2 regions of the Pseudomonas sp. 9.2(2024) genome follow, and region 2 is predicted to be linked to the other one. Evidence: predicted binding sites of a transcription regulator. Region 2 holds the regulator's gene; the other holds the start of a gene.
What was found. The regulator sigma-54, encoded in region 2, starts transcription at its own class of promoters, with help from an activator protein. The targets are predictions, from matches to a motif close to ANTGGCATNNANNTTGCTNT.

Region 1 (14,751 bases), 940 kb from region 2:
GACGCGCAAAAAAAACAGGCCGTGAAGCGAAAGCTCCACGGCCTGTCTGTTTATACGGTGTTCGAATTACATCGAGTGATAGGTCGGCAGGGCAAAACGCTGCTGGCTTTGCAGCATGCCGATCTGCGGCAGCTCGCTGGCCTGTTCCGCCAGATCACGACGGATCGCGCTGATTGCCCACGACAGTTGATCACCGGTATGCAGTTGCTGATACGTGAGCGCACGTTTGAACACTTTGCCGTCGGCACTCTTCAGCGTCAGCAGGATCCCGCCATCGGGACGGGGCTGGGTGGTGACGGCGAAGTTGGAAAACAGGGAGGTAAATTTTTCTTGGATCAGGTTCATGTCTTTCAGCTCCGTATGCACTTGAATGGCAAGCATGTATAGGGAGTTGCAGCGATTGTGCCAGTATTTGAGTTTTTAAAAATCCTTATAAATCAGTAATTTATAAAATCTACTGGTTTTGGCTGTCGTGCAATCTGCATGAATGGCCATCGTGCATCCTGCATTTTGCGGGATCATTGTCGATTCGATTGAACCAATACCCTTGGCTGTAATCATGCGGCGTTTAGTAGTGCCGGGGCGGATACAAAACATTGCAAAAACCGCGTGTACAGCCCGCGAAGCCCTGACGTATTTTCGGCCTCGACCCTCGCTCGAGAAGCGCCGGTTGTCTCACCCGATTGCCCGACAATAAAAATCCGGCCTGCACGTCAAGGTCGAACGGGAGCTGCCATGCACCAAGCGCCGAGCGACACGATTACCTGGGGCATGATGCTCCGCAAACTGCCGATGATTGCCAAAGCCATTCCACGGGTGGTGAAAGGCATGAAGGTGGCCAACGTCACGGATCCGACCCAAACCTGTGGCCTGGGCTGGACATTCGAGCAAGCGACGCTGCGCAATCCCGAGGGCCCCGCGCTGCTGTCGGGCGAGGTGGTGCTGAGTTATTCACAGGTCAACCAGTGGGCCAACCGCATCGCCCATTATCTGATCGGGCAGGGCATCGGCAAGGGCGATGTGGTGGCGGTGTTCATCGAGAACCGTCCGGAACTGCTGGTGACGATTCTGGCGCTGGCCAAAGTCGGCGCCGTCAGCGCGCTGCTCAATACCTCGCAGACCCGCGATACGCTGATCCACAGCATCAATCTGGTGACCCCGGCGGCGATTGTTGTCGGTGAAGAGTTGCTGCCGGCATTTGCGGCGGTACGCGAGCAAGTAGCGATCCCGGCAGCGCGCGCCTGGTTCGTCGCCGATCAGGATACCTTCAGCCATCCGGGCATCGCGCCCGAGGGCTACATCAACCTGATCAGCGCCAGTGCCGACGCCTCGGGCGACAACCCGGCCAGCAGCCGGCAGATTTTCTTCGACGACCCGTGCTTCTACATCTACACCTCCGGCACCACCGGTTTGCCCAAGGCCGGGGTGTTCAAGCACGGCCGCTGGATGCGCAGTTCGGCGAGCTTCGGCATGATCGCCCTCGACATGCGCCCGGACGACATCGTCTATTGCACCTTGCCGCTGTACCACGCCACCGGGCTTTGCGTGTGCTGGGGTTCGGCGGTCAATGGCGCGTCGGGTTTCGCGATTCGCCGCAAGTTCAGCGCCCGGCAGTTCTGGAGCGATGTGCGTCGCTATCGCGCAACCACCATCGGTTACGTCGGCGAGTTGTGCCGGTATCTGGTGGATCAGCCGCTCAGCGCCGACGACAGCCGTCACGACGTGCGCAAGATGATCGGCAACGGCCTGCGGCCCGGTGCGTGGGCCGAGTTCAAGACCCGCTTCGGCGTGGATCACATCTGTGAGCTTTACGCCGCCAGCGACGGCAATATCGGCTTCACCAACATCCTCAATTTCGACAACACCATCGGTTTCTCGCTGATGGCCTGGGAACTGGTCGCCTACGACCAGGACAGCGGCGAGCCGATTCGCGGCGATGACGGATTCATGCGCAAGGTCGGTCGGGGTGAGCGAGGCCTGCTGCTGGCGCGGATCGACGACAAGGCGCCGCTGGACGGCTACACCGACCCACAAAAAACCGCGAAAGTCGTGCTACAGGACGTGTTCACCAAGGGCGACCGCTTCTTCAACACCGGCGATCTGTTGCGCAACATCGGTTTCGGCCATGCACAGTTTGTCGACCGTCTCGGCGACACCTATCGCTGGAAGGGCGAGAACGTCTCGACCACCGAGGTCGAAAACCTGCTGCTCCAGCATCCGCATATTTCCGAAGCGGTGGCCTATGGCGTGGAAATCCCCAACACCAATGGCCGCGCCGGGATGGCGGCGATCACCCCGGCCGAGTCTCTGGCGACCCTGGATTTCGCCGAGCTGCTGGCTTTCGCCCGCCAACGCATGCCGGCCTATGCGGTGCCGCTGTTCTTGCGGGTCAAGGTGAAAATGGAAACCACCGGCACTTTCAAATATCAGAAGACCCGCCTGAAAAACGAAGGCTTCGACCCCGGCCTGACGGGGGATGACCCGATTTATGCCTGGCTGCCGGGGACCGAAACCTACGTGCAGGTCACGGATGAAACTCTTGCCGACATCCGGGCAGGCAAGTACCGCTATTGATATTGGCTATCGGCAGTCTTGGAAAAAAGGGGATGACAGCTATCGCTGCGCTCGGGAAACTATCGGCTTTCCGATTGACCGAAAGTGGAGTTGCCCCATGTCCGACCAAAGCCGCCAGATGACCCCCGAAGAAGCTGCCGAATTCACCGAGCAGGTATTCAACAAGGCGCGCGAGGGCGATGCGGTGATGCTCGATCGCCTGATCACTGCCGGTCTGCCGGTGAACCTGACCAACAGCAAGGGCGACACCCTGCTGATGCTCGCCAGTTATTACGGTCACGTGGACGCGGTACAAGTGCTGCTCAAGCACAAGGCCGATCCGGAACAACGCAACGGCAACGGCCAGAGCCCGATTGCCGGCGCCGCGTTCAAGGGTGACCTGGCCGTGGTCAAGGCATTGGTCGCCGGTGGGGCGCAGATCGAAGGCGCCTCCTTCGACGGCCGCACGGCGTTGATGATGGCGGCGATGTTCAACCGCGTTGAAATCGTCGACTTCCTGATCGACCAGGGCGCCGACCCGAAAGCCAAGGATGCCAACGGCATCACCGCGCTGGACGCGGCCCGCACCATGGGCGCCGTGGACACCACTGCGCAGCTGGAAAAACTGCTGGGCTAACGCCGCTGGCCGGAACCCGCTCTGTGGCGAAGGCGAGAATGCGCTATCCTTCGCGCCCTCAAAATTCCCTTCGCCACAGGATCCGCTCCCATGAAAGCCGCACTCGCCGAACTCATCAGCAAAATCAGCTCCGGCTGCATGGGCGACGACGAGATTCAGAAAGTCGCTGACGAAGCGGCACAGGCCTACGCCGATGCCGACGCATTTCTGACCGCCAACCCGGACATCAACTACGACGACACTTTCCCGATTCCGCTGGGCGAGTGGGTCGTGGTCGGCAGCCTGCCGGAGACCGTGCTGTTCCAGGCCGACACCTACGCCGACCTGTTCGCGCAGATCGTTGCCTCGTTCGGCCCGGGTGTCGAGTTCAACCTCAAGCCCAAGCAACTGGCCAAGACCGAGGCGCTGACCGCGCTCAACCGCATCCAGGTGCAGATGAGCAGCCTGAACAAGGAAAACGGTGGTTACACGCTGATGAACTTCAGCCAGCTGCTCGACGACGAGCTGCAAGTGGTGCTGGTCTACGGCAACGACGTGCCGCGCGTGCTGGAACTGTGCGCCGAAGTCGGCATTGCCGCCGCGCCGTCGCTGGAAGCCTTGAAGGTCGCCGTTCACGTCTGAACGCAATAAAAGGGAACCCTGAGCGCGACCGTCTATCCTAAAAGTGCATGCCACTATTCTGGAGCGACACCATGGGTTCCACGTTCAATGGCCTGGTCGGCCTGATCATTCTTGCGCTCGACATCTGGGCGATCATCAATGTGCTGAAAAGCGGCGCCGAGACCGGGATGAAGATCCTCTGGGTGCTGTTGATCATCCTCCTGCCGGTGCTGGGCCTGATCATCTGGGCGATTGCCGGGCCGCGGGGCAATGTGCGGATCTGACCGTTCGCACCGTGATTGGGTCGGACCGATGAACTGAGGTTCGACCTGTCATCTTCGGCAACGTAGAATGCGCGCCTTTCCCGGGCAATCGAACCTGACGATTGGCGCCCGCGCATTCATCGGAGCACTTCACCATGACCGTCACCAAGACCAGCGAATACCTGGAAACCCTCTACGAAGGCTACGGCCAGCGTTTTCGCATGGAAAAACTGCTGCACGAAGTGCGCACCGAACACCAGCACCTGGTGATTTTCCAGAACCCGCGCATGGGCCGGGTGATGGCGCTGGACGGCGTGATCCAAACCACCGAAGCCGATGAATTCATCTACCACGAAATGCTCACCCACGTGCCGATCCTCGCCCACGGCACCGCCAAGCGCGTGCTGATCATCGGCGGCGGCGACGGCGGCATGCTGCGCGAAGTGACCAAACACGCCAGCGTCGAGCACATCACCATGGTCGAGATCGACGGCACCGTGGTCGACATGTGCAAGGAATTCCTGCCGAACCACTCCAAGGGCGCCTACGACGATCCACGCCTGAACCTGGTAATCGACGACGGCATGCGTTTCGTCGCGACCACCACCGAAAAGTTCGACGTGATCATTTCCGACTCCACCGACCCGATCGGCCCGGGCGAAGTGCTGTTCTCGGAAAACTTCTACCAGGCCTGCCACCGCTGCCTGAACGAGGGCGGCATCCTCGTGACCCAGAACGGCACGCCGTTCATGCAGATCGAAGAAGTGAAAACCACCGCCGGCCGCCTGCGCAGCCTGTTCCCGGACTGGCACTTCTATCAGGCGGCCGTGCCGACCTATATCGGCGGTTCGATGACCTTCGCCTGGGGTTCGACCAACCCTGCGTACCGCAAGCTGAGCCGCGAAGTGCTGCAACAGCGTTTCATCGGCAGCGGCATCGTCACCCGCTACTACAACCCGGAAATCCACATCGGCGCCTTCGCCTTGCCGCAATACGTGCTGCAGGCAGTGAACAAGCCAAGCAACGACTGATCGTTCGCGGGTCAGAAAAAGCCGAGGCCGGTGTGCGAAAACACGCCGGCCTCGGCTTTTTTCATGTTGCATCGGTGTAAACCTTTTGAACGATCAATCCTGACAAAAGTCGAGATAGGTGTAAGCCCATTTGCGGGTTTGATCGAGGAGGCTCCGATGTCAAAGTGGAAAGTCACTTTCGTGGACGATCATGGTGAAACGATCGACGAAGTCTTCGAGTGCGAGGAATGCCCCAGCCATGAACGGGCAGCTCGCCTCATCAAGGAGCGGTTGTTGCCGGTCGCCGCCGAGCTTGACCTGAACGATCTGGAAGGGCGCACCGCCGATGCCGGCGTGAAAAGCCTGAAAACCCAGAACAGCATCGAAATCCGCAGCATCACCCCAATCTGAATCTTCATTTTCTTCATGTACCAGGCCTTGGCAGCGGCTCTATCTTGGGGCTACTCTGCAAGCGAGATCAGCGAACGGATCGCTAAGGTCTGGTCTTGTCAGCTACATGCTTGTTTCCCGCCGGCAACGCGGTTGCCGTAAGCACCCGGGCCCGTTGGGCCAGTGCAGGGAATACGGAAAGTCTATCCATCTATGCGAGGGGGACGATTCATGAGCACAGCCTATCAAGAAGACATCAGCAGCAGTGTGCTGCGCCGCATGAAAGAAGGCGGTTTCGATTTTTCCCGATTCCATCCCATCGAGTTCTACGCCATTTTCCCGGACGAGGAGCGGGCGCGCAGGGCGGCAGGCAAATTTCGCGGTGAATCCATCAATGCCCAGGTCAGTGCGCGCGACGACGGCGGCTGGTCTCTGGAATTGAGCAAGGTGATGTACGCAACCTACGACGACATTGGCGATTTCGAGCAGGGCTTTTCGGCGGTGGTCGAGCCCTTGGGCGGCATCATCGAAGGCTGGGGCGTGAAACAGGAGATCCGCAACCGGCACCGTTTGAACTGATCACTCTCGCAACACGTCGAGCTACGGCTGACCTTCGGGTCGGCCGTTGTCGTTTCTGCCCCCCTGAACACCCCATGGCAAAACCCTGAAACAAGAAACCGGCGCAAAAAAAAGCCACCTGAAAAGGTGGCTGAAAGGGAAGACCGGAAGGAGAGGAAACCGCTCAGGGTTACGGCCGGGATGGCTGCCGAGGCAAGCCGGATCAGTGGGGCTGCGTACTTCGTCAGCGACGTTTTTGCAGCGGATGCGCGGATTATCCGCAGCCGGCACCGAGCAGTGAAATCAACTCTGACTATGCTGGTGATAGGCGACGGGACTGCGTCGCAATGAAGCGGGGGCGATCAGGTTGGGGCATTTGCCGCACAGGAATGGTGCGGTGCATGTGACGTGAAGATCCAACCGATTGAAATCAAAGCGTTTATGCCGATGGCACGGGCCTTGCGAAGGCCTGTATGTCCGGAGTGACAAGGAGTACGGCATGATCCGCACCTATTTTGATGAAATGTACGATGCCGGCGGCCAGATCCGCCCGCATTACCGGGAGTTTGCCCGCTGGCTGGCCGAAACGCCTGACGAACTGCTGGCCCAGCGGCGGCGCGAGGCCGATCTGCTGTTCCATCGTGCCGGGATCACTTTCACGCTCTACGGGGACGAGCAAGGGACAGAACGCCTGATTCCCTTCGACACCATTCCGCGCAGCATTCCCGCCAGCGAGTGGCGGATCGTCGAGCGCGGCTGTATTCAGCGGGTCAAGGCGTTGAACATGTTCCTCGCCGACCTTTACCACGAGCAGCGCATCATCAAGGCCGGGATCATTCCCGCCGAACAGGTGCTGGCCAACGAGCAATATCAGTTGGCGATGCAGGGACTGGATCTGCACCGCGATATCTATTCGCACATCTCCGGCGTCGATCTGGTGCGCGACGGCGACGGCACGTACTACGTGCTCGAGGACAACCTGCGCACGCCGAGCGGCGTGAGCTACATGCTCGAAGACCGCAAGATGATGATGCGCCTGTTCCCGGAACTGTTCGCGGCCCAGCGCATCGCCCCGATCGACCATTACCCGAATCTGCTGCTCGACACCCTGAAAAGCTCAAGCCCGATCGACGACCCGAGTGTGGTGGTGCTGACACCGGGACGCTTCAACAGCGCGTTTTTCGAGCATGCGTTCCTGGCCCGGGAAATGGGCGTGGAGCTGGTGGAGGGTGCGGACTTGTTCGTGCGCGACGACAAAGTCTTCATGCGCACCACCGACGGCCCGAAAGCCGTGGACGTGATCTACCGCCGGCTCGACGACGCGTTCCTCGATCCGCTGGCGTTCCGCCCGGATTCGATGCTCGGCGTGCCGGGGCTGCTGTCGTCCTATCGCTCGGGCAACGTGGTGCTGGCCAATGCCATCGGCACCGGCGTGGCGGACGACAAATCGGTGTACCCGTTTGTCACCGAGATGATCCGTTTCTACCTCGACGAAGAACCGATCCTGAAGAATGTGCCGACCTGGCAATGCCGCAATCCGTCTGAACTTTCCCATGTACTGGCCAATCTTCCGGAACTGGTGGTCAAGGAAACCCAGGGCTCCGGCGGTTACGGAATGCTTGTGGGGCCGGCGGCGACGACCGCGGAAATCGATGCGTTCCGCGAGCGGATCAAGGCCAAGCCTCACGCGTACATCGCGCAACCGACGCTGTCGCTGTCGACCTGTCCGACCTTTGTCGAAAACGGCATTGCGCCGCGCCATATCGACCTGCGTCCGTTCGTATTGTCCGGCCGCGAAACCCGGGTCGTGCCCGGCGGTTTGACCCGTGTCGCCCTGCGTGAAGGCTCTCTGGTGGTGAACTCATCCCAGGGCGGCGGAACCAAGGACACCTGGGTGGTCGAGGATTGAAGGAAGCCTGCCATGTTAAGTAGAACTGCCTCGGATCTGTACTGGATGTCGCGTTACCTGGAGCGGGCGGAAAACCTCGCACGGATGCTCGATGTCAGCTATTCGCTGTCGCTGATGCCGCAGGACGGCCGTGGCGACGGCCTGCACGAACTGGCGATGCCTCTGCTGATCACCGGCACGCTGGACGATTACCTGGAACGTCACGGAGAGCTGCATGCCGAGCGCTTGCTGCACTTCTTCGCCCTCGACGCGGCGAATCCGGCGAGCATCTACAGCTGCCTCGGCGCGGCGCGAGCCAGCGCCCATGCGGTGCGCGGGCGAATCACTGCCGACATGTGGGAGAACATCAACGCCACCTGGCTGGAGATCCGTGGGATCGCCAATCAGGGCCTCAGCCGCTACGGCATGAGCCGTTTCTGCGAGTGGATCAAGGAACGTTCGCACCTGTTTCGGGGCGCGTCCTACGGCACCATCATGCGCAACGACGCGTTTCGTTTCATTCGCCTGGGCACGTTCATCGAGCGGGCGGACAACACGTTGCGCCTGCTCGATGCCCGCTACGAAATGGCCGGCGATCAGGCCGAAGCGGTCAGCGACGGCACGGCCCACGCCTATTACCAGTGGAGTGCGCTGTTGCGGGCGCTGTCGTCGTTCGAGGCGTACACCGAGATCTATCGCGATGCGCCCGGCGCCCGGCATGTGGCCGAGCTGCTGTTGTTGCGCGCCGACGTGCCGCGTTCGCTGCGGGCCTGCACGGAAGAGATCGACCAGATTCTCGCGCAACTGCCGGGGGCCAACGGTCGTCCCGCGCAACGGCTGGCGGCGGAAATGGACGCGCGTCTGCGCTACACCGGTATTCAAGAAATCCTTGAGGAAGGGCTGCACGCCTGGCTCACCGAATTCATCCCGCTGGTGCGCCAGTTGGGCAACGCCATTCACAGTTCCTACCTGGAGGCCGCATGAGACTTTCCATCAGCCACGAGACCACCTATCACTACGAAGATCAGGTGCGCGCGAGCATCCAGTACCTGCGCCTGACGCCCCACGACAGCGAGCGTCAGCACGTGCTGAGCTGGCAGCTCGACCTGCCGCGCCCGGTGCGCGCACAGCTCGATCCGTTCGGCAACATCCTGCACGTGCTGACCATGGACGAACCCCACGAAGCGATCATCATCGGCGCCCGGGGGCAGGTCGATATCGACGAGTTGCGCGAAGCGGAGCACGAGAGTCAGTCGGCGCTGCCGTTCCTGCGTTTCACCCGGCTCACCGAGGCTGACGAGGCGCTGCGGGCGTTTGCCGAGAAGTCCTGCAAGCAACGACGCGACCGCAATGCACTGATCGACCTGATGCATGGGCTTAACCAGCACATGACCTACAAACCGGGCGCCACCGAAGTCGACACCAGCGCCGCCGAGGCGTTTGCCGGCCGGGCGGGTGTTTGCCAGGATCACGCCCACGCGTTTCTCGCCTGCGCGCGCAGCCTCGGAGTGCCGTCACGTTATGTGTCGGGCTATCTGTACAGCGAGGATTGCGAGCATCTGGCCAGTCACGCCTGGGCCGAAGCCTGGATCGATGACGCCTGGTACAGCTTTGACGTGACCAATGAACTGGCGCGGCCGGAGCGGCACCTGAAACTGGCGGTGGGTCTGGATTATCTGGATGCCTGTCCGGTGCGCGGCATGCGCCGGGGCGGCGGGTCAGAGCAGATGCACGCGAAAGTGCTGGTGTCGCCGACACCAGCGCCAATCATCTCGGTGCAACAACAGTAAACGACGTAGTTGGCTTACTTGGCCGGCGCAACCTTGCGCCCGGCCATGTGCTGCAAATACCCGATCAGCTTCTGCAGATCCGCATCCGGCAACACCTCGGCAGAAAACCCTGGCATCTTCGCTTGCGGCCACTGACGCAGACTCTGTGGGTCGCGAATGTAGCGCTTGAGGAAGTCCGCGCCGAAGTACTCGGTCGGGTTGTACGGAATATTCAGGTCCGGCCCGAACTGCGCATCGCCCGCGCCATTCAGGCGATGGCAGGCCAGGCAGTTCTTCTGGAACAGCGCAAAACCCTGATTCACCGGGTCATCGGCCTTCAACGCAGGATCCGGCAGCAGGGCAGGGAAGCGCTCGGCCACCGGCGCCATGCGCTTGATGCTCGCCACTTCGAACGGCCATTGTTCCGGGCTGATATTGCCGGCCTGCGGATCGGTCCACACCAGATAGAACGGCCCGGCGCTGTGCTTGCCTTCCGACAGCGGCGGCCAGGGCTGCGCCGGATCTTCGATGGCGAGCCAGGCGCGTGAGCCTTTGTTGTTCAGTAGCGGCGCGGCGGACAGTTCGGCGGCAAAACCGTCCAGCGCTACGGCTTGCAGGTGATCGTCCGGTTTGATGCCGGTCAGCAGCGCGGCGATCGGCACGGCGCGATAAGTCATGTCCTTCTTGTAGGACACATCATTCTTGACCGTGAGGGTTTGTACCTGAGGATGCTTGAGCAATTCCTCGGTCTGCCAGGTGCGGCTGTTCGCGCCCAGCTCCAGGTTCAGCTGCGCGGCAGACAGGGGCATGCTCAGCAGCATGGCCCCGAACAGAATGAGCGTTTTCAAGTGATCGCCGTCCGTGTCGTGGAAGTGCGCAAAGGTTGGCACAGCCACGCTGGCCCGGGTAGCGGGCCAGTCACATTTTCAGTGGCGATAAACAATACCTGCCGCTTGAATCAGCCGATGACCTTGGTCAGGTTCGGCAGAATCAACAACAGCGTCGTGGCGAAAAGAATGAGCCCTGCTTGCCGTACTTTCGGTTGTTTGAACATGGCTTGACCGCCTTTTTTGTTATTTCCTGATGCCTGCCTGCATATCCATGACGGCAAGCGCTGCACTTCCTGTAGCGAACGCCTGTCTCGGCAAAACCCGACGACAACGACGTACATCTTCACCTTAGGGCCCGCGTCACGCTTCGCTTAGATCCATTTCGTATGTATTTGCTACCTGTCGCGATTAAAAAGGCATGAGGCCCATTGCCAGCTTCTTTGCCGCCCGTTTGCTAGACAGCTCGCGCACCTGAACCGGTTAATCAAGCCACGGATGACCGTCCGTCTGAGCGTGCGCGTCAACGTCATTGAGCGCTGTGGTCATTGAATCGATGGCCTGCGAAGACAACAGTGACAGTACGAATTTCACTCACCGCACAGGTTCGAGGACGTCATGACCCAAGCTTTGATTTTCGACGCGTTACGCACGCCCCGTGGCAAGGGCAAGGCCGACGGATCGCTGCACAGCGTCAAACCGGTGAACCTGGTGGCCGGGCTGCTGACCGCTTTGCAGGCACGTACGGCGCTGGACACCAGCCAGATCGATGACGTGGTGCTCGGTTGCGTCACGCCGATTGGCGATCAGGGCTCGGACATCGCCAAGACCGCCGTGCAGGTGGCTGATTGGGACGTCAGCGTCGCGGGCGTGCAGATCAACCGCTTCTGCGCTTCGGGGCTGGAAGCGGTGAACCTGGGGGCGATGAAAGTGCGCTCTGGATTCGAAGACCTGGTGGTAGTTGGTGGCGTCGAATCCATGTCCCGAGTGCCGATGGGCAGCGACGGTGGCGCCTGGGCGCTGGACCCGCAAACCAACCTGCACAGCCACTTCACACCACAAGGCGTCGGCGCCGACCTGATCGCCACACTTGCAGGCTTCAGCCGGCAGGACGTCGATGCCTACGCGCTGCACTCGCAGCAGAAAGCTGCCCGCGCCCGGGCCGACGGTTCGTTCAGCAAGTCGCTGGTGCCGGTGCAGGACCAGAACGGCATCATCCTGCTCGATCACGATGAATTCATTCGCGCCGAGTCGACCCTTGAAGGCCTGGGCAAGCTCAAGCCGAGTTTCGAAATGATCGGCCAGATGCGCTTCGACGCCACGGCATTGCGGGTCTACAGCCATGTCGAGCGGATCAACCATGTGCACACGCCGGGCAACAGCTCGGGGATCGTCGATGGCGCGGCGCTGATGTTGATCGGCTCCGAAGCCAAGGGGCGTGCGTTGGGCCTGCAACCCCGGGCGCGGATCGTCGCCACGGCGGTCACCAGCACCGATCCGACGATCATGCTCACCGGCCCGGCGCCGGCCACTCGCAAGGCATTGGCCAAGGCCGGGCTGCGGGTGGAGGACATCGACCTGTTTGAAGTCAACGAGGCGTTCGCCTCGGTGGTGCTCAAATTCATCAAGGACATGGCTGTCGACCCGGACAAGGTCAACGTCAATGGCGGCTCGATCGCCATGGGCCATCCGCTGGGCGCCACCGGTTGCGCGATCCTCGGCACCTTGCTCGATGAACTGGAAGCCCGGCGCCTGCGCTACGGCCTCGCGACGCTGTGCGTCGGCGGCGGCATGGGCATCGCCACCATCATCGAACGCCTCTGACCCCAAGGAATCCTGTCATGACCCAAGCCATTCGTTACGAAAAAGGCCAGGACGGTATCGTTCTCCTGACCATCGACATGCCGGGCCAGAGCGCCAACACCATGAACGCGGTGTACCGCGAGGCCATGGCCGACAGCGTCGCCCGACTGCAGGCGGAAAAAGATGACATCGCCGGGGTGATCATCACTTCGGCCAAGAAAACCTTCTTCGCCGGCGGCGACCTGAATGAATTGATCAAGGTCGGTAAGCCCGAAGCCAAGGCGTTCTACGACATGGTGCTGACCCTCAAGGGCCAGTTGCGCACTCTGGAAACCCTCGGCAAACCGGTGGTCGCGGCGATCAACGGCGCGGCGCTCGGCGGCGGCTGGGAAATCTGCCTGGCCTGCCACCACCGCGTTGCGTTGGACGATGCATCGGTGCAACTCGGTTTGCCGGAAGTGACCCTCGGCCTGTTGCCGGGCGGCGGTGGCGTGGTGCGGATGGTGCGGATGCTGGGCATCGAAAAGGCTTTGCCGTATTTGCTTGAAGGCAAGAAAGTCCGTCCGCAGCAGGCGTTGCAGGCCGGATTGATCGATGAGCTGGCGGCGGATCGCGATGAGCTGCTGGCCAAGGCCCGGGCCTGGATTCTGGCCAATCCTGCGGCCGTGCAGCGTTGGGATGTGAAGGGTTATCAGATTCCCGGCGGCACTCCGTCGAACCCGAAAGTTGCTCAGATGCTGGCGATTGCGCCGTCGATCCTGCGCACCAAAACCCAGGGCACGTTGCCGGCGCCGGAGAAGATTCTGTGCGCGGCGGTGGAAGGCGCGCAGGTGGATTTCGACACGGCGCACCTGATCGAAACCCGCTACTTCACCGAACTGACCACCGGCCAGATCTCGAAAAACCTGATCGGCACCTTCTGGTTTCAGCTCAATGAAATCAATGCCGGCGGTTCGCGGCCGCAGGGTTTTGCGCCTTATGTGACGAAGCGTGTGGGCGTGCTTGGCGCCGGAATGATGGGGGCGGGAATCGCGTACGTCAGCGCTGTGGCCGGAATCGATGTGGTGCTCAAGGACATCAACCTTGCTGCTGCCGAAAAGGGCAAGGCGCATTCGGCGGCGCTGCTGGATAAAAAAGTCGCTCGTGGGCAAATGTCTGCGCAGCAGCGTGAAGCGGTGCTGGCGCGTATCCAGCCGACCGAAAGCGATGCCGATCTGGCGGGTTGCGATCTGATCATCGAGGCGGTGTTCGAGGATCGTCAACTCAAGGCCAAGGTCTCGGCAGCAGCGCAACAGATGGTTGGCGCCGACGCTGTGATTGCTTCCAACACATCGACCTTGCCCATCACTGGCTTGGCGACCGCAGTACCGGATCAAAGCAAGTTCATCGGCCTGCACTTCTTCAGCCCGGTGGAAAAGATGCCGCTGGTGGAAATCATCAAGGGCGCGCAAACCAGCGACGAAACCCTCGCACGCGGGTTCGATTTCGTACTGCAAATCAAGAAAACCCCGATTGTGGTCAACGACAGTCGCGGATTCTTCACGTCGCGAGTATTCGGCACTTTCACCAATGAAGGCATTGCGATGCTGGGTGAGGGCGTCAGCGCGCCGATGATCGAGACCGAAGCGCGCAAGGCCGGCATGCCTGTAGGACCGCTGGCGATCTCTGACGAAGTTTCCCTCAGCCTGATGAGCCATATCCGTCAGCAAACGGCCAAAGACCTTCAAGCAGAAGGGAAACCGCTGATTGAGCACCCGGCGTTCGCCGTGATTGACTTGCTGCTCAACGAATACAAGCGGCCGGGCAAGGCAGCGGGAGGCGGTTTTTATGAGTACCCGGCGGGTGGGCAGAAACATCTGTGGCCCGAGCTGAGAACCCGTTTCGAGAAAGCCGACGGGCAGATATCGCCGAAGGATGTGCGTGATCGACTGCTGTTCGTGCAGGCCATCGAAACCGTGCGCTGTGTGGAGGAAGGCGTGCTGACGTCGACGGCGGACGCCAACGTCGGCTCGATCTTCGGCATCGGTTTCGCGGCATGGACGGGCGGTGCGCTGCAGTTCATCAACCAATATGGCGTGAAGGACTTTGTCGCCCGGGCGCAGTATCTGGCGGAGCAGTACGGAGAGCGTTTCGCACCGCCCGCGCTGCTGCTGGAAAAAGCTGCCAAGGGCGAGTTGTTCTAACGGGGAGGGGACGCATTTCGGGGCTTGCCTTGCCGGGTGGTTTCAAGGCAGGCTCTGGGGTGTGCATTATTCCCATCACGTGTCAGGTATTTTTTATGTCGCTACGCATCTGCATTCTGGAAACCGACATCCTGCGTCCGGAACTGGTCGATGAATATCAGGGTTACGGGCAGATGTTCCAGCGCCTGTTCTCGCAACAGCCGATCGCCGCCGAGTTTACGGTGTACAACGTGATGCAGGGCGATTATCCGAGTGATGACCTGACCTTCG
Region 2 (14,751 bases):
CCTGCATTTCGATCACAGCCAGGAAGACTACATGGACCTGCGGGTCGGCCTGGTGGATGGCGACGGTCGCTACACCGCCAAGTACCTGCCGGAAGTCCTGAGCCCGGCCCTCGACGAGTGGCTGCGCACGGCGATTCTCAAGGGCGCGGTGGATCAGGGCTTCTTCCAGTATCAGGGTTCGCTGAACAAGAACGCCGGGGAAGCGGATCGCAGCATCAGCCTGTTCTTCAAGGTGCACGACGCCGAGCTGGCGTTCCAGCCGGGCTGGCCGCACGTGAGCAAGGTTAGCGGTGACGTGTTCATCGAAGACAGCGGTGTGCGGATTCTCGCCAGCAAGGGCCAATTGCTCGACACCCAGGTCAGCGATGTCTTCGTCAATATTCCCCATGTGCCGAGCGGCGAGCACAGCCATATGTTCCTCGACGGCACCTTCGCGGGTGGGTTGGGCGATGGCCTGAAGATTCTTCAGGAAGCACCGATCGGCACCGCCGATACCTTCGCCGGCTGGGAAGGCGCGGGTGATCTGCAGGGCAAGCTCAAACTCGATGTGCCGTTGGCCAAGGGCGATCAGCCAAAAATCCTCGTCGACTTCAAAACCGTCAATGCGCGATTGAACCTGGCGGAGCCGAAGCTCGAACTGAGCCAGCTCAAGGGTGATTTCCGCTTCGACAGCGCCAAGGGCCTGAGCGGGCAGAACATCAGTGCCCGGGCCTTCGACAAACCGGTCACTGCGCAGATCTTCGCCGACGGCGGCCCCGGCAAACTCAAGACCCGGGTGGCGGCGTCGGGGCAGGTCGAGGTCAAGAAACTCACCGACTGGCTGGGCGTGACTCAACCGTTGCCGGTGTCCGGGACTGTCCCTTATCAACTGCAATTGAATCTGGACGGTGCCGACAGCCAGTTGATGGTCAGTTCAAGCCTGAAGGGCGTGGCAGTGGATCTGCCGGCGCCGTTCGGCATGGCGGCCGATGTCGGGCGTGACACTGTGTTCCGCATGACGTTACAGGGGCAGGAGCGGCGTTACTGGGTCAACTACGATCAACTGGCCAACCTCACCTTCGCCGCGCCACCAGGCAATTTCGCCGATGGCCGTGGCGAGTTGTTCCTTGGCGCCGGCGAAGCGGTGTTGCCGGGTAACAAAGGCTTGCGGATACGCGGCGTGTTGTCCGAGCTGGATGTCAAACCCTGGCAGGATCTGCTGGACAAGTACGCCGGCCAGGATCCAGGCGGCAACGCCAAGCAGTTGCTCAGCAGCGCGGACTTCAAGATCGGCAAGCTTACGGCTTTCGGCACCACGCTGGATCAGGCGGCAGTGCAGGTTAATCGCAAGCCCGGCGCCTGGGCTTTGGCCCTCGACAGTCAGCAGGCCAAAGGCACGGCCGGCATTCCCGACGCCAAGGGCGCGCCGATTGCGGTGAACCTGCAATACGTGCGGTTGCCGGCACCGGACCCTACGGTGCAGGCCGACGAGAATGCGCCGGACCCGCTGGCCTCGGTCGATCCGAGCAAGATTCCGGCGCTGGATATCACCATCAATCAATTGTTCCAGGGCCAGGATCTGGTCGGCGGCTGGTCGCTCAAGGTTCGGCCGACCGCCAAGGGCATCGCCCTGAACAACCTCGATCTGGGCCTCAAGGGCATTCTTTTGCAGGGCAGTGGTGGCTGGGAAGGAACGCCCGGTGCCACGAGTAGTTGGTACAAGGGGCGGATCGGCGGCAAGAACCTCGCCGATGTGCTCAAGGGCTGGGGTTTTGCGCCGAGCGTGACCAGCGAAGAGTTCCACATGGATGTCGACGGCCGCTGGCCGGGCTCGCCGGCGTGGCTGGCGACCAAGCGCTTCTCCGGCACTCTCGATGCGTCGCTGAACAAAGGCCAGTTTGTTGAAGTGGAGGGCGGCGCACAGGCATTGCGCGTGTTCGGTCTGCTCAACTTCAACTCGATTGGCCGGCGTTTGCGCCTCGACTTCTCCGACCTCTTCGGCAAGGGCCTCAGCTATGACCGGGTCAAGGGATTGCTGGAGGCGACCAACGGCGTTTATGTGACGAAAGAACCGATCAAGTTGACCGGTCCTTCGAGCAACCTGGAACTGGACGGCACGCTGGATCTGGTGGGCGACAAGGTGGATGCCAAATTGCTGGTGACTTTGCCGGTGACCAACAACCTGCCGATTGCCGCGCTGATTGTCGGCGCGCCGGCGGTCGGCGGCGCATTGTTTCTGATCGACAAGCTGATCGGCGATCGCGTGGCGCGGTTCGCCAGCGTCAAATACACCGTCAAAGGCCCATGGAAAGAGCCGAAAATCACCTTCGACAAGCCTTTTTGAACAGCCAGCCCCTGAACCGATGGAGTAGCATGGCCGCATACCTCTTGCGGAGTGCGCCATGTCTTTAGCGGTGATTCAAATGGTCAGCCAGAGCGATGTGCTGGCCAATCTGCGCGATGCCCGACGTTTGCTCGAACAGGCGGCCAACGCCGGTGCGAAGCTGGCCGTGCTGCCGGAAAACTTCGCCGCCATGGGCCGTCGCGACATCGCCGACATCGGCCGCGCCGAAGCGCTCGGCGAAGGCCCGATCCTGCCGTGGTTGAAACAGACCGCCCGCGACCTCAGGTTATGGATTGTGGCCGGCACGTTGCCGTTGCCGCCTGTGGGACAGCCCGAGGCGAAGTCCCGTGCCTGCTCGTTGCTGGTGAACGATCAGGGCGAAATCGTTGCTCGCTATGACAAGTTGCATCTGTTTGATGTCGATGTGGCGGACAATCGCGGCCGTTACCGCGAATCCGATGACTATGCTTATGGCAGTGGCGTGGTGGTTGCGGACACGCCGGTCGGCCGAATCGGCCTGACGGTGTGCTACGACCTGCGCTTCCCGGAGCTGTACAGCGAATTGCGCGCAGCCGGGGCCGAACTGATTACCGCACCGTCGGCCTTCACCGCGGTGACGGGGGCGGCCCACTGGGATGTACTGATCCGCGCGCGAGCCATTGAAACCCAGTGTTACGTGCTGGCGGCAGCCCAGGGCGGGACGCATCCGGGGCCGCGGGAAACCTTTGGCCACGGGGCGATTGTCGATCCGTGGGGCCGCGTGCTGGCACAGCAAGAGCAAGGCGAAGCCGTGTTGCTGGCCGAACGCGACAGCAATGAACAAGCGTCCATCCGGGCGCGAATGCCGGTGACCGGTCATCGGCGGTTTTTTTCGCAGGGCGCACAGCGACCTGCTTCAGAACACGAATTTAAGGCGTAAAACCTATGAGCGAGTTGTTGTCCTCAGTCAGTGATCACCTGTTGGCGCCCGGCGGCGTGACGATCGAGAGCCTGCAAGGCGTGCTCGGTGATCTGGCGGGTCCAGGCATCGATGCGGCCGACCTGTATTTCCAGGGGCAGATATCCGAGTCCTGGTCGCTGGAAGACGGCATCGTCAAGGAAGGCAGTTTCAACCTCGACCAGGGTGTTGGCGTGCGGGCGCAGTCGGGTGAGAAAACCGGTTTCGCCTACAGCAATGCGATCACCCTCGAAGCTCTCGGCGCAGCGGCCCGTGCGGCCCGTTCGATTTCCCGCGCCGGGCAGAACGGCACGGTGCAGGCGTTCAGCACCCAGGACGTCGCCCAGTTGTATGCGCCGGATAACCCTCTGGAAGTCCTGAGCCGCGCTGAAAAAGTCGAATTGCTCAAGCGCATCGACGTAGCGACCCGCGCCCTCGATCCGCGTATCCAGCAGGTCAGCGTAAGCATGGCCGGAGTCTGGGAGCGCATTCTGGTGGCCTCGACCGACGGCGGCCTGGCTGCCGATGTGCGTCCGCTGGTGCGCTTCAACGTCAGCGTGATCGTCGAGCAGAACGGCCGTCGCGAGCGTGGCGGTCATGGCGGCGGCGGGCGTACCGACTACCGTTATTTCCTCGCCGAAGACCGCGCCATGGGTTATGCCCGTGAAGCGTTGCGTCAGGCGTTGGTGAATCTGGAAGCGATTCCGGCACCGGCCGGCACCTTGCCGGTGGTTCTGGGTTCGGGCTGGTCCGGCGTGCTGCTGCACGAAGCGGTCGGTCACGGTCTGGAGGGCGATTTCAACCGCAAGGGCAGTTCGGCTTACAGCGGGCGCATGGGCGAGATGGTTGCATCAAAACTTTGCACCATCGTCGATGACGGCACGTTGGCCGGTCGCCGCGGTTCCCTGAGCGTCGACGACGAAGGCACGCCGACCGAGTGCACCACGCTGATCGAAAACGGCGTACTCAAGGGTTATATGCAGGACAAGCTCAATGCGCGGCTGATGGGCGTGGCCCGCACCGGCAACGGTCGCCGTGAATCCTATGCGCACCTGCCGATGCCACGGATGACCAACACCTACATGCTTGGCGGCCAGAGCGATCCGGCGGAAATCATCGCTTCGGTGAAGAAGGGCATCTACTGCGCCAACCTCGGCGGCGGTCAGGTCGACATCACCAGCGGCAAGTTCGTGTTCTCCACCAGCGAGGCTTACCTGATCGAAGACGGCAAGATTACCGCGCCAGTCAAAGGCGCAACGTTGATCGGCAACGGCCCGGAAGCGATGAGCCGGGTGTCGATGGTCGGTAATGATCTGGCGCTGGACAGCGGTGTGGGGACTTGCGGCAAGGACGGGCAGTCGGTGCCGGTGGGTGTGGGCCAGCCGACCCTGAAAATCGATGCGATCACCGTGGGTGGCACGGGCGCATAAGAGGGGATGGAGCTTCGGGTGGCGCGCGGTGCGGCCACCCGGTGGCGAATATCAACGCAGGCCGCGTTGAGTCTCGTCCAGCTCACGGATGTACTTGAAGATCTTGCGGCTCGAGGCAGGAGGTTTGTTTTGCGCAACCTCGTGCTGGGCCTGACGGATCAGGGAACGCAGTTGCTGGCGGTCGGCGTCCGGGTAATCGACGACGAATTTCTCCAGCACGGCATCGTCACCGGCGATCAGGCGGTCACGCCAGCGTTCGAGGTTGTGGAAACGCTCGTTGTACTGACGGGTAGAGGCATCGAGTTGATCGAGCAAGGTGAGAATCGCGTCAGTGTCCTGATCGCGCATCAGTTTGCCGATGAACTGCAAATGCCGTTTACGCGCGATGTTCGCGGTGTGCTTGGGCGCATCGGCCAGGGCCCGGCGCAAAGCGTCGGTCAATGGCAGTTTTGCCTGCAAGTCGGGCTTGAGCGTTGTAAGGCGCTCGCCAAGGTCAACCAGAGCATGTAGCTCGCGTTTGACCTGGGATTTGCTTTTTTCTCCCGTATCGAGGGAGTCGTCGTAAGAATCAACCATGGTGGCAGTCCGCAAAGAAACGCCGCCATGATAACCAGTCGGGGGCCGCTTGTCCGGCCCGGTCGCTCGAAGGCCCCAGCCGAAAGCAGAATTTGAGTGGAGATGAGCATGAGTGCAGTTGAAAGCGTCGGCCCACAGGCATTGCCGGCACTGCAGGAACAGGTCGAGCAGATCATCGCCGAAGCCAAGCGTCAGGGTGCCAGTGCCTGCGAAGTAGCGGTGTCGCTGGAGCAGGGCCTGTCGACGTCGGTGCGTCAACGTGAAGTCGAAACGGTCGAGTTCAACCGCGATCAAGGTTTTGGCATCACGCTGTACGTCGGCCAGCGCAAGGGTTCGGCCAGTACGTCCGCCACCGGGCCGGATGCGATTCGCGAAACCGTCGCTGCGGCGCTGGCGATTGCCAAGCACACCTCCGAAGACGAAGCCTCGGGGTTGGCCGATGCCGCGCTGATGGCCCGGGATATTCAGGATTTCGACCTGTTCCACCAATGGGACATCACCCCGGAGCAGGCCATCGAAAAGGCGTTGCTCTGTGAAGCTGCCGCGTTCGACGCCGATGCACGCATCAAGAATGCCGATGGCACCACGTTGAGTACTCATCAGGGCTGCCGCGTGTACGGCAACAGCCACGGTTTTATCGGCGGTTATGCGTCGACCCGACACAGCCTGAGCTGCGTGATGATTGCAGAAGCCGATGGCCAGATGCAGCGCGATTACTGGTATGACGTGAACCGTCAGGGCAGCTTGCTGGCGGATCCGGTGAGCATTGGCCAGCGCGCGGCACAGCGCGCAGCGAGCCGTCTGGGTGCGCGTCCGGTGCCGACCTGCGAAGTGCCGGTTTTGTTTTCGGCGGAACTGGCGGGTGGGTTGTTCGGCAGCTTCCTGTCGGCGATTTCCGGCGGCAGTCTGTACCGCAAATCGTCTTTCCTCGAAGGCACCCTGGGGCAGAAGCTGTTCCCGGAATGGTTGACCATCGACGAGCGTCCGCACCTGATGCGCGCCATGGGCAGTGCTTCCTACGATGGTGACGGCCTGGCGACCTATGCCAAACCGTTCGTCGAGAAAGGCGAGTTGGTCTCGTACATCCTTGGCACCTATTCCGGTCGCAAACTGGGCATGCCGAGCACCGCCAACGCGGGCGGCGTGCACAACCTGTTCGTCACCCATGGCGATGAAGACCAGGCTGCCTTGCTGCGGCGCATGGGGCGTGGACTGCTGGTCACCGAACTGATGGGCCATGGCCTGAACATGGTGACTGGTGATTACTCGCGCGGTGCGGCGGGTTTCTGGGTCGAGAACGGTGAAATCCAGTTCGCGGTGCAGGAAGTGACCATCGCCGGCAACATGCGTGACATGTTCAAGCAGATCGTCGCGGTGGGTAACGATCTGGAACTGCGCAGCAACATTCGCACTGGTTCGGTGTTGATCGAGAAGATGACTGTCGCGGGCAGCTAAGCCCTAGGCAGGTACAAAAAAAGGCGTGTCATCCGATTGGGTGGCGCGCCTTTTTTGTTTCCGCAAACTTTTCGGGTTGATCAGGGCAGCAAAAAAGCCACTCTTGTTTTGGTTCTCATTATCATCTAATAATAAATCTCATTATCGGATGAGCCCAGAATCATGAGTTCTGCCTTGCACGAGCAGCCGTACCTCGAAAGCTGGCGCTGGATGAGTCGCCAGATCCGTTGCGCGATGGATCCCGACGAACCGCGCCTGATCGAACTCTACCTGGCCGAAGGCCGGTATCTGGCCTGCTGCACGGCGACCTCGCCCTGGACGGTCGCCGAAACCTCTTTTCGTCTGCTGCTCGACACGGCCACCGACATCGCGTTGCCGTGGCACTGGCGCAGCCTCTGCCTCGATCAAGCCTGGCGCCCGCTGCGTGAAATGGAGCGCCTGTCACTGTGCAAATGCCGGCTCAAACGCTGGCAAAGCTACACCTGGCAGCTCGCCACCTGCGAGTTGCAACCCTCGATTCCTCTTATTGAACTGGTGCAAGGATTTTCAGATGACCAAGACACGTATTGAGCGCGACAGCATGGGCGAACTGCAGGTGCCGGTGGACGCTCTCTACGGCGCGCAGACCCAGCGCGCAGTGGATAACTTCCCGATCAGCGGCAAGCCGATGCCGACCCAGTTCATCCGCGCCCTGATTCTGGCGAAAGCGGCTGCCGCACGCGCCAACGTCGAACTTAACCAGCTCAGCGCCGCGCAAGGCAAAGCCATCAGCGATGCCGCCCAAGGTCTGCTGGAAGGCGACTTCATGCAGCATTTCCCGGTGGATATCTTCCAGACCGGCTCCGGCACCAGTTCCAACATGAACGCCAACGAAGTGATCGCCACCCTGGCCAGCCGCCTGCTCGAAGAGCCGGTGAACGCCAACGATCACGTTAACTGCGGGCAGAGCAGCAACGACATCATTCCAACCACCATCCACGTCAGCGCCGCGCTGGCTTTGCACGAACAACTGCTGCCGGCGCTGTTGCATCTGGTGCAAGTGATCGAGCGCAAGGCCGAGCAGGTGCATCACCACGTCAAGACCGGCCGCACCCACTTGATGGACGCCATGCCGGTGCGCATGAGTCAGGTGCTCAACGGTTGGGCGCAGCAACTCAAGGCCAATATCGGTCACCTGCAGGATTTGCTGCCAAGCCTGCAATCCCTGGCCCAGGGCGGCACGGCGGTCGGTACCGGGATCAACGCGCATCCGGAATTTGCTGCGCGTTTCAGCCGCCAATTGAGCCAGTTGACCAACGTCCAGTTCACGCCGGGCAAGGATCTGTTCGCTCTGATCGGCTCGCAAGACACTGCCGTGGCCGTGTCGGGCCAGCTCAAGGCCACCGCCGTGTCGCTGATGAAAATCGCCAACGACCTGCGCTGGATGAACTCCGGCCCGCTCGCCGGTCTCGGTGAAATCGAACTGGAAGGGCTGCAGCCGGGTTCCTCGATCATGCCGGGCAAGGTCAATCCGGTGATTCCGGAGGCCACCGCCATGGTGGCCGCGCAAGTGATCGGCAACGATTCGGTGATCACCATCGCCGGTCAGTCGGGCAATTTCGAATTGAACGTGATGCTGCCGATCATCGCCCAGAACCTGCTGAGCAGCATCGAGTTGCTGGCCAACTCCAGCCGTCTGCTGGGTGACAAGGCGATTGCCAGCTTCAAGGTCAATGAGTCGCGCCTCAAGGAAGCGCTGTCGCGCAACCCGATTCTGGTGACCGCACTCAACCCGATCATCGGTTACCAGAAGGCTGCCGAGATCGCCAAGCAGGCCTACAAACAAGGTCGTCCGGTGATTGATGTCGCGCTGGAGCACACCGACCTGTCGCGCAGCCAGCTGGAAGAGTTGCTCAATCCCGAGAAACTCACCGCCGGCGGCGTGTAAGCACCGCAACCGCTTTGGAGGTTCACCATGGAGCACTGGAAACGCACGATCGAACGGGCCAATCGCTGCTTCATGCTGGGCGAGCTGATCGATGCCCGCGAGGCTTACCTGCAAGCCCTGGCTTTGGCACAGGTGTTGTTCGAGCGCTGGGCCGATGCCGACGAAGCGGTGGCGGCCTGCGTCATTTCTCATCACAACCTGGCCGACCTGCATCTGCGCCTGAACCAGCCGGAGGAGAGCGCCGAGTACCTGTGCGCGATCCATCAACGACTGTTGCAGACCATGCAGGACGAGCGCCTGCGCCCGGCGCTGCGTGAAGCGGCCCTTCGCCAGAGCAGCAAGACCTACGTCGAGCTGCTCAATTTCATCAGCGAACACGGCGAATACCCGCGCACCCAACGCTTGCTGCACCCGGATACCGGCAATGCGCGCCGCGTGCCTGCCCAACATCACCATGGAGTCCACTGAAATGGCTTTTACCCTGCCAGCCTTGCCTTACGCCTACGACGCACTGGAGCCGCACATCGATGCGCAAACCATGGAGATCCACTACACCAAGCATCATCAGACTTATATCAACAATCTGAACGCTGCGGTCGAGGGCACCGAATTCGCGGACTGGCCGGTGGAGAAGCTGGTCGCCAGCGTCCAGCAACTGCCGGAAAAGCTTCGTGCGGCGGTGATCAACCAGGGCGGCGGTCATGCCAACCATTCGCTGTTCTGGGAAGTGATGGTGCCCAACGGCGGTGGCAAACCTGACGGTGCGCTGGCCAAGGCGATCGATGAGCAACTGGGTGGCCTCGACAGCTTCAAAGAGGCCTTCACCAAAGCCGCACTGACCCGCTTCGGCAGTGGTTGGGCCTGGCTCAGCGTCACCCCGGAAAAGAAACTGGTGGTGGAAAGCAGCGGTAACCAGGACAGCCCGCTGATGAACGGCAACACGCCGATACTCGGCCTCGACGTGTGGGAGCACGCCTACTATCTGCGTTATCAGAACCGTCGGCCGGAATACATCAGCGCTTTCTACAACGTGATCAACTGGCCGGAAGTTGCTGTGCGCTATCAGGCCGCGCTGGTTTAAGTCTCCTATAAAAACAATCCAAGGGTGACTATGGGCACTGAAACACTGGCGATCGGAAGTGGGCGTATGTTTCGTTACGCAATTGGATCGCTGCTGCTATTGGCGGGCATGACCTTGCTGGTGGCGCATGGGCTGGAATGGCTGAATCTGGAGCCGAGATTGTCGCGGGCATTGCAGGGCGGCGCGATCTGCGCTCTCGGCACTGCACTCGGCGCGGTTCCGGTGCTGGTGATCCGCAACATGCCCCAGGTCCTGGGCGATACGCTGCTGGGTTTTGGCGCCGGTGTGATGCTGGCGGCAACCGCGTTTTCGCTGATCGTGCCGGGAATCGCTGCCGCCGAAAGTCTGGGGCTTGGCCCGTGGGGCGCCAGTGGTTTGATCTGTTTCGGCATCATGCTCGGGGCGTTCGGCCTGTATCTGGTGGATCGCAAGGTGTCCGGGGCTTCGCCGGAAATGCTCATCGGCACTGTCGAGCATCCGGTGATTCCGCCACGTATCTGGTTGTTCGTGTTTGCCATCATTGCCCATAACATCCCGGAAGGCATGGCCGTCGGTGTTTCCGCTGGCGGCGGCATGCCGGACGCTGACAGCCTGGCGATGGGCATCGCCTTGCAGGATGTGCCGGAAGGACTGGTCATTGCGCTGGTGTTGGCCGGAGCCGGGATGTCGCGGGTCAAGGCGTTTCTGATCGGGGCGGCATCGGGCCTGGTCGAGCCGGTGTTTGCACTGCTGTGTGCGTGGCTGGTCAGCCTGGCGGAACTGTTATTACCCCTGGGACTGGCGCTGGCGGCCGGGGCAATGCTGTTGGTGGTGACTCACGAAGTGATCCCGGAGTCGCGGCGCAATGGTCACGACAAGCTGGCGAGCCTGGGATTGTTGATCGGGTTCTGCCTGATGATGGTGATGGATACGGCGTTGGGATGAGAGGGAGGCTTGCTCCCTCCCTCGACACTAAAGGCTTTCAACCGCCTTCGTCGAAGTAGTTGTTGATCAGCGCGACCAGCGCATCCATGGCTTCCTGTTCCTGATGACCCTCAGTACTCAGGTGGATTTTGGTGCCCTTGCCGGCGGCGAGCATCATCATCGCCATGATGCTTTTGCCATCAACCGTGGTTTCCGGGGTGCGACCCACTCTGATCGTGCAGTCGGGATATTGACCCGCCACGCCAACGAACTTTGCCGACGCCCGGGCATGCAGGCCCAGCTTGTTGATGATTTCGATTTCCAGAGCAGGCATCGCGGTGTGAATCCTTTAGCTGAGGTCGCGGTGGCGAACCTGGACGTTCTTCAGGGTTTTCTGCAGGGCCTGACCCAGGCGTTCGGTCAGGTAGACGGAACGGTGGTGTCCGCCGGTGCAGCCAATGGCAATGGTCACATAAGCGCGATTGCTTGCAGCGAAGCGCGGCAGCCATTTGAACAGGTACGCATAGATGTCCTGGAACATCTCTTCGACCTCCGGCTGCGCCGCCAGGTATTCCGCCACAGGCTCATCGAGCCCGGATTGTGCGCGTAATTCCGGTTTCCAGTACGGATTGGGCAGGCAGCGTACATCGAACACCAGATCCGCATCCACCGGCATGCCGCGTTTGAAACCGAACGACTCCACCAGAAATGCAGTCCCCGGCTCCGGTTGGTTCAACAGTCGCAGCTTGATGGTATCGCGCAGCTGGTAGAGGTTCAGATTGGTGGTATTGACCTTCAGGTCGGCCAGATCGGCGATCGGGCCCAGCAGCGCGGTTTCGTCGTTGATGGCTTCGGCCAGCGAGCGATTGGCATTGCTGAGCGGGTGGCGACGACGGGTTTCCGAAAAACGTTTGAGCAACGTTTCGTCATCGGCGTCCAGGTACAGGACATCACACTGGATGTGCCGGCTGCGCACTTCCTCGAGCAACTCTGGAAAGCGTGACAGATGGCTCGGCAGGTTGCGGGCGTCGATCGAGACCGCCACCTGTGGCTGGAGCATTTCGGTATGAACCAGCGCGCGCTCGGCGAGGTCTGGCAACAAGCCGGCTGGCAGGTTGTCAATGCAGTAGTAGCCGTTGTCCTCAAGGACATCCAGGGCGGTACTTTTACCCGAGCCGGAACGGCCACTGACAATGATCAAGCGCATGGTTACGGCCTGTTCTGTTCTTCCAGTACAACCTGGTACAAGGCTTCGTTGCTTGGCGCGCTGCGCAGTCTGTCGCGCACGTCCTTGCGGTCGAGCATGCTGGCAATCTGGCGTAACAGCTCCAGGTGCGCATCGGTGGCGGCTTCCGGCACCAGCAGGACGAACAGCAGGTCCACAGGCGCGCCGTCGATAGCGTCGAAATCGATAGGGGCATCAAGGTACATCAGCGCACTGATCGGCGCTTCGCAGCCCTTGAGGCGGCAGTGAGGAATGGCGATGCCGTTGCCAAAACCGGTGGAACCCAGTTTTTCACGGGCAATCAATGCCTCGAAGACATCTTGCATCTCCAGATCCGGGACTTCCCGGGCGATCAGGTTGGCAATTTGTTCGAGGGCTTTCTTTTTACTGCCGCCCGGCACGTTCACCAGGGAACGGCCGGGGGTCAGGATACTTTCAAGTCGGATCATGGGGGTGGGGGTTATCGACCGGTAGCGCCCTGAAGCAGGCTCTGGGTCTTTTCCTTATGCTTTTTGAGTTGTTTATCAAGCTTGTCGGTCAACGCGTCGATCGCAGCGTACATATCGGTATGTTCCGCGTTTGCGACGACCTCGTTGCCGGGAATATGCAGCGTGGCTTCGATTTTCTGCTTCAGCTTTTCGACGCACATCGTGACCTGTACGTTGGTGATCTTGTCGAAATGCCCTTCGAGCTTCTTGAGCTTGAGCTCGATGTACTCGCGCAGAGGCTGGGTAACTTCCAGTTGGTGTCCACTGATGTTGACTTGCATACAGCTTCTCCTTCGTTGCCAGTGCATAAAGCGGCAGGCCGAAGAGCCTGCCACTGGAACGCTGTAACGTGGCTTACATCAACCGCTTGCGTTCGCTCGAAGGCGCGATCCCGAGGGATTCGCGGTACTTGGCGACGGTGCGGCGAGCCACCTGAATGCCTTGTGCCTCCAGTAAACCAGCGATCTTGCTGTCACTCAACGGCTTTTTCTGATTTTCCGCGGCAACCAGTTTCTTGATGATCGCGCGGATCGCCGTGGACGAGCATTCACCGCCTTCTGAGGTGCTCACATGGCTGGAGAAAAAGTATTTCAGTTCATATATGCCCCGTGGGGTATGCATGAATTTCTGCGTGGTCACCCGGGAAATCGTCGACTCGTGCATGCCAACCGCCTCTGCAATGTCGTGCAGGACCAGCGGCTTCATGGCTTCGTCGCCGTACTCCAGAAAGCCGCGCTGATGCTCGACGATCTGGGTGGCTACTTTCATCAGGGTTTCGTTGCGGCTCTGCAGGCTCTTGATGAACCAGCGAGCTTCCTGCAACTGATTGCGCATGAAGGTATTGTCGGCGCTGGTGTCGGCACGGCGCACGAAACCGGCGTATTGGGCGTTGACCCGCAGGCGCGGTACCGATTCCTGGTTCAGCTCGACCAGCCAGCGCTCGTTGTCCTTGCGCACGATGACGTCAGGCACCACGTACTCGGCTTCGGTGGATTCGATCTGCGAGCCTGGGCGCGGATTGAGGCTCTGCACCAGTTCGATGACCTGGCGCAGTTCATCTTCCTTGAGCTTCATGCGCCGCATCAGCTGGCTGTAGTCGCGGCTGCCGAGCAGGTCAATGTAATCGGTGACCAGACGTTTGGCCTCGGCCAGCCAAGGGGTCTTGGCCGACAGCTGGCGCAATTGCAGCAGCAGGCATTCGCCCAGGTTGCGTGCGCCGATGCCTGCCGGCTCGAATTGCTGGATGCGGTGCAGGACGGCTTCGATCTCGTCCAGCTCGATGTCGAGCTCGGGATCGAAGGCTTCGAGAATTTCTTCGAGGGTTTCGTCCAGGTAGCCCTGATTATTGATGCAATCGATCAGGGTGACGGCGATCAGGCGATCGGTGTCGGACATCGGTGCGAGGTTCAACTGCCACAGCAGGTGGCTTTGCAGGCTCTCGCCGGCGGAGGTGCGGGTGGTGAAGTCCCACTCGTCATCGTCGCTGCTCGGCAGGCTGCTGGCGCTGGTCTGGTAGACGTCTTCCCAGGCGGTGTCAACGGGCAGTTCGTTGGGGATTCGCTCGTTCCATTCGCCGTCTTCGAGGTTGTCGACTGTCGGCGCGGTCTCCTGATAAGAAGGTTCCTGGATCTCGGTGTTGGGCTTCTGTTCGGCGTTGTCGGCCATGGGATCGGAGTTGTCGAAGTCGTCGCCGTCTTCCTGGCGTTCGAGCATCGGATTGGATTCCAGAGCCTCCTGGATTTCCTGTTGCAGATCCAGGGTAGACAATTGGAGCAGGCGGATGGCCTGTTGCAGCTGCGGTGTCATCGTCAGCTGCTGGCCCATTCTCAAGACTAGCGATGGTTTCATGGCAGGGGCTTAACACCTTATTCGCCGGCGCTATGCGCCATCCACTACAGGGCGCCGGAGCGCCAAACTTAAGCAAATTATATGCCTGAAACTGTCGTGTTTGCCTAGAGCGCTGTAACAATAAAAGCGTATAAAAAAGCGCTTCAACGTTACAGCACCCGGACGGCTGGTCGAATACCGTCGAGCTTACAGGCGGAACTCGTGGCCCAGGTAGACTTCCTTCACCAGATCGTTGGCGAGGATGGTCGCGGAGTCGCCTTCGGCGATCAACTGGCCATCGTTGACGATGTAGGCGGTTTCGCAGATATCCAGCGTCTCACGGACGTTGTGGTCGGTGATCAGTACACCGATGCCCTTGGCCTTGAGGTGGTGGATGATCTGCTTGATGTCGCCGACAGAGATCGGGTCGACACCGGCGAACGGTTCGTCGAGCAGGATGAATTTCGGTGCCGTGGCCAGTGCACGGGCGATTTCCACCCGGCGGCGCTCACCACCGGACAGGCTCATGCCGAGGTTGTCGCGGATGTGGCTGATGTGGAATTCCTGCAGCAGGCTTTC

Region 1: ABFB52_RS09925 (circularly permuted type 2 ATP-grasp protein) is a predicted target of sigma-54. The motif match lies at 6,458-6,477, and genes of this name have one in related genera.

What each region holds. Positions count from the first base shown of each region.
Region 1 covers NZ_CP155585.1:2,184,806-2,199,556, forward strand. The annotation lists gene ABFB52_RS09885 (DUF3509 domain-containing protein) at 67-345, opposite strand; gene ABFB52_RS09890 (long-chain-acyl-CoA synthetase) at 736-2,574, shown strand; gene ABFB52_RS09895 (ankyrin repeat domain-containing protein) at 2,672-3,190, shown strand; gene ABFB52_RS09900 (hypothetical protein) at 3,281-3,811, shown strand; gene ABFB52_RS09905 (PLDc N-terminal domain-containing protein) at 3,883-4,074, shown strand; gene speE (polyamine aminopropyltransferase) at 4,209-5,084, shown strand; gene ABFB52_RS09915 (hypothetical protein) at 5,241-5,474, shown strand; gene ABFB52_RS09920 (ribonuclease E inhibitor RraB) at 5,685-6,032, shown strand; gene ABFB52_RS09925 (circularly permuted type 2 ATP-grasp protein) at 6,511-7,920, shown strand; gene ABFB52_RS09930 (alpha-E domain-containing protein) at 7,933-8,883, shown strand; gene ABFB52_RS09935 (transglutaminase family protein) at 8,880-9,689, shown strand; gene ABFB52_RS09940 (cytochrome c) at 9,704-10,489, opposite strand; gene ABFB52_RS09945 (acetyl-CoA C-acetyltransferase) at 11,114-12,319, shown strand; gene ABFB52_RS09950 (3-hydroxyacyl-CoA dehydrogenase NAD-binding domain-containing protein) at 12,337-14,481, shown strand; gene ABFB52_RS09955 (amidotransferase) at 14,577-14,751, shown strand, end outside.
Region 2 covers NZ_CP155585.1:1,246,467-1,261,217, forward strand. The annotation lists gene ABFB52_RS05450 (YhdP family protein) at 1-2,323, shown strand, start outside; gene ABFB52_RS05455 (carbon-nitrogen hydrolase family protein) at 2,382-3,242, shown strand; gene tldD (metalloprotease TldD) at 3,248-4,690, shown strand; gene yjgA (ribosome biogenesis factor YjgA) at 4,742-5,266, opposite strand; gene pmbA (metalloprotease PmbA) at 5,369-6,721, shown strand; gene ABFB52_RS05475 (FagA protein) at 6,884-7,291, shown strand; gene ABFB52_RS05480 (class II fumarate hydratase) at 7,272-8,648, shown strand; gene ABFB52_RS05485 (hypothetical protein) at 8,676-9,116, shown strand; gene ABFB52_RS05490 (superoxide dismutase) at 9,118-9,729, shown strand; gene ABFB52_RS05495 (ZIP family metal transporter) at 9,760-10,653, shown strand; gene ABFB52_RS05500 (HPr family phosphocarrier protein) at 10,691-10,966, opposite strand; gene rapZ (RNase adapter RapZ) at 10,982-11,839, opposite strand; gene ptsN (PTS IIA-like nitrogen regulatory protein PtsN) at 11,842-12,306, opposite strand; gene raiA (ribosome-associated translation inhibitor RaiA) at 12,318-12,626, opposite strand; gene ABFB52_RS05520 (RNA polymerase factor sigma-54) at 12,700-14,193, opposite strand; gene lptB (LPS export ABC transporter ATP-binding protein) at 14,380-14,751, opposite strand, start outside.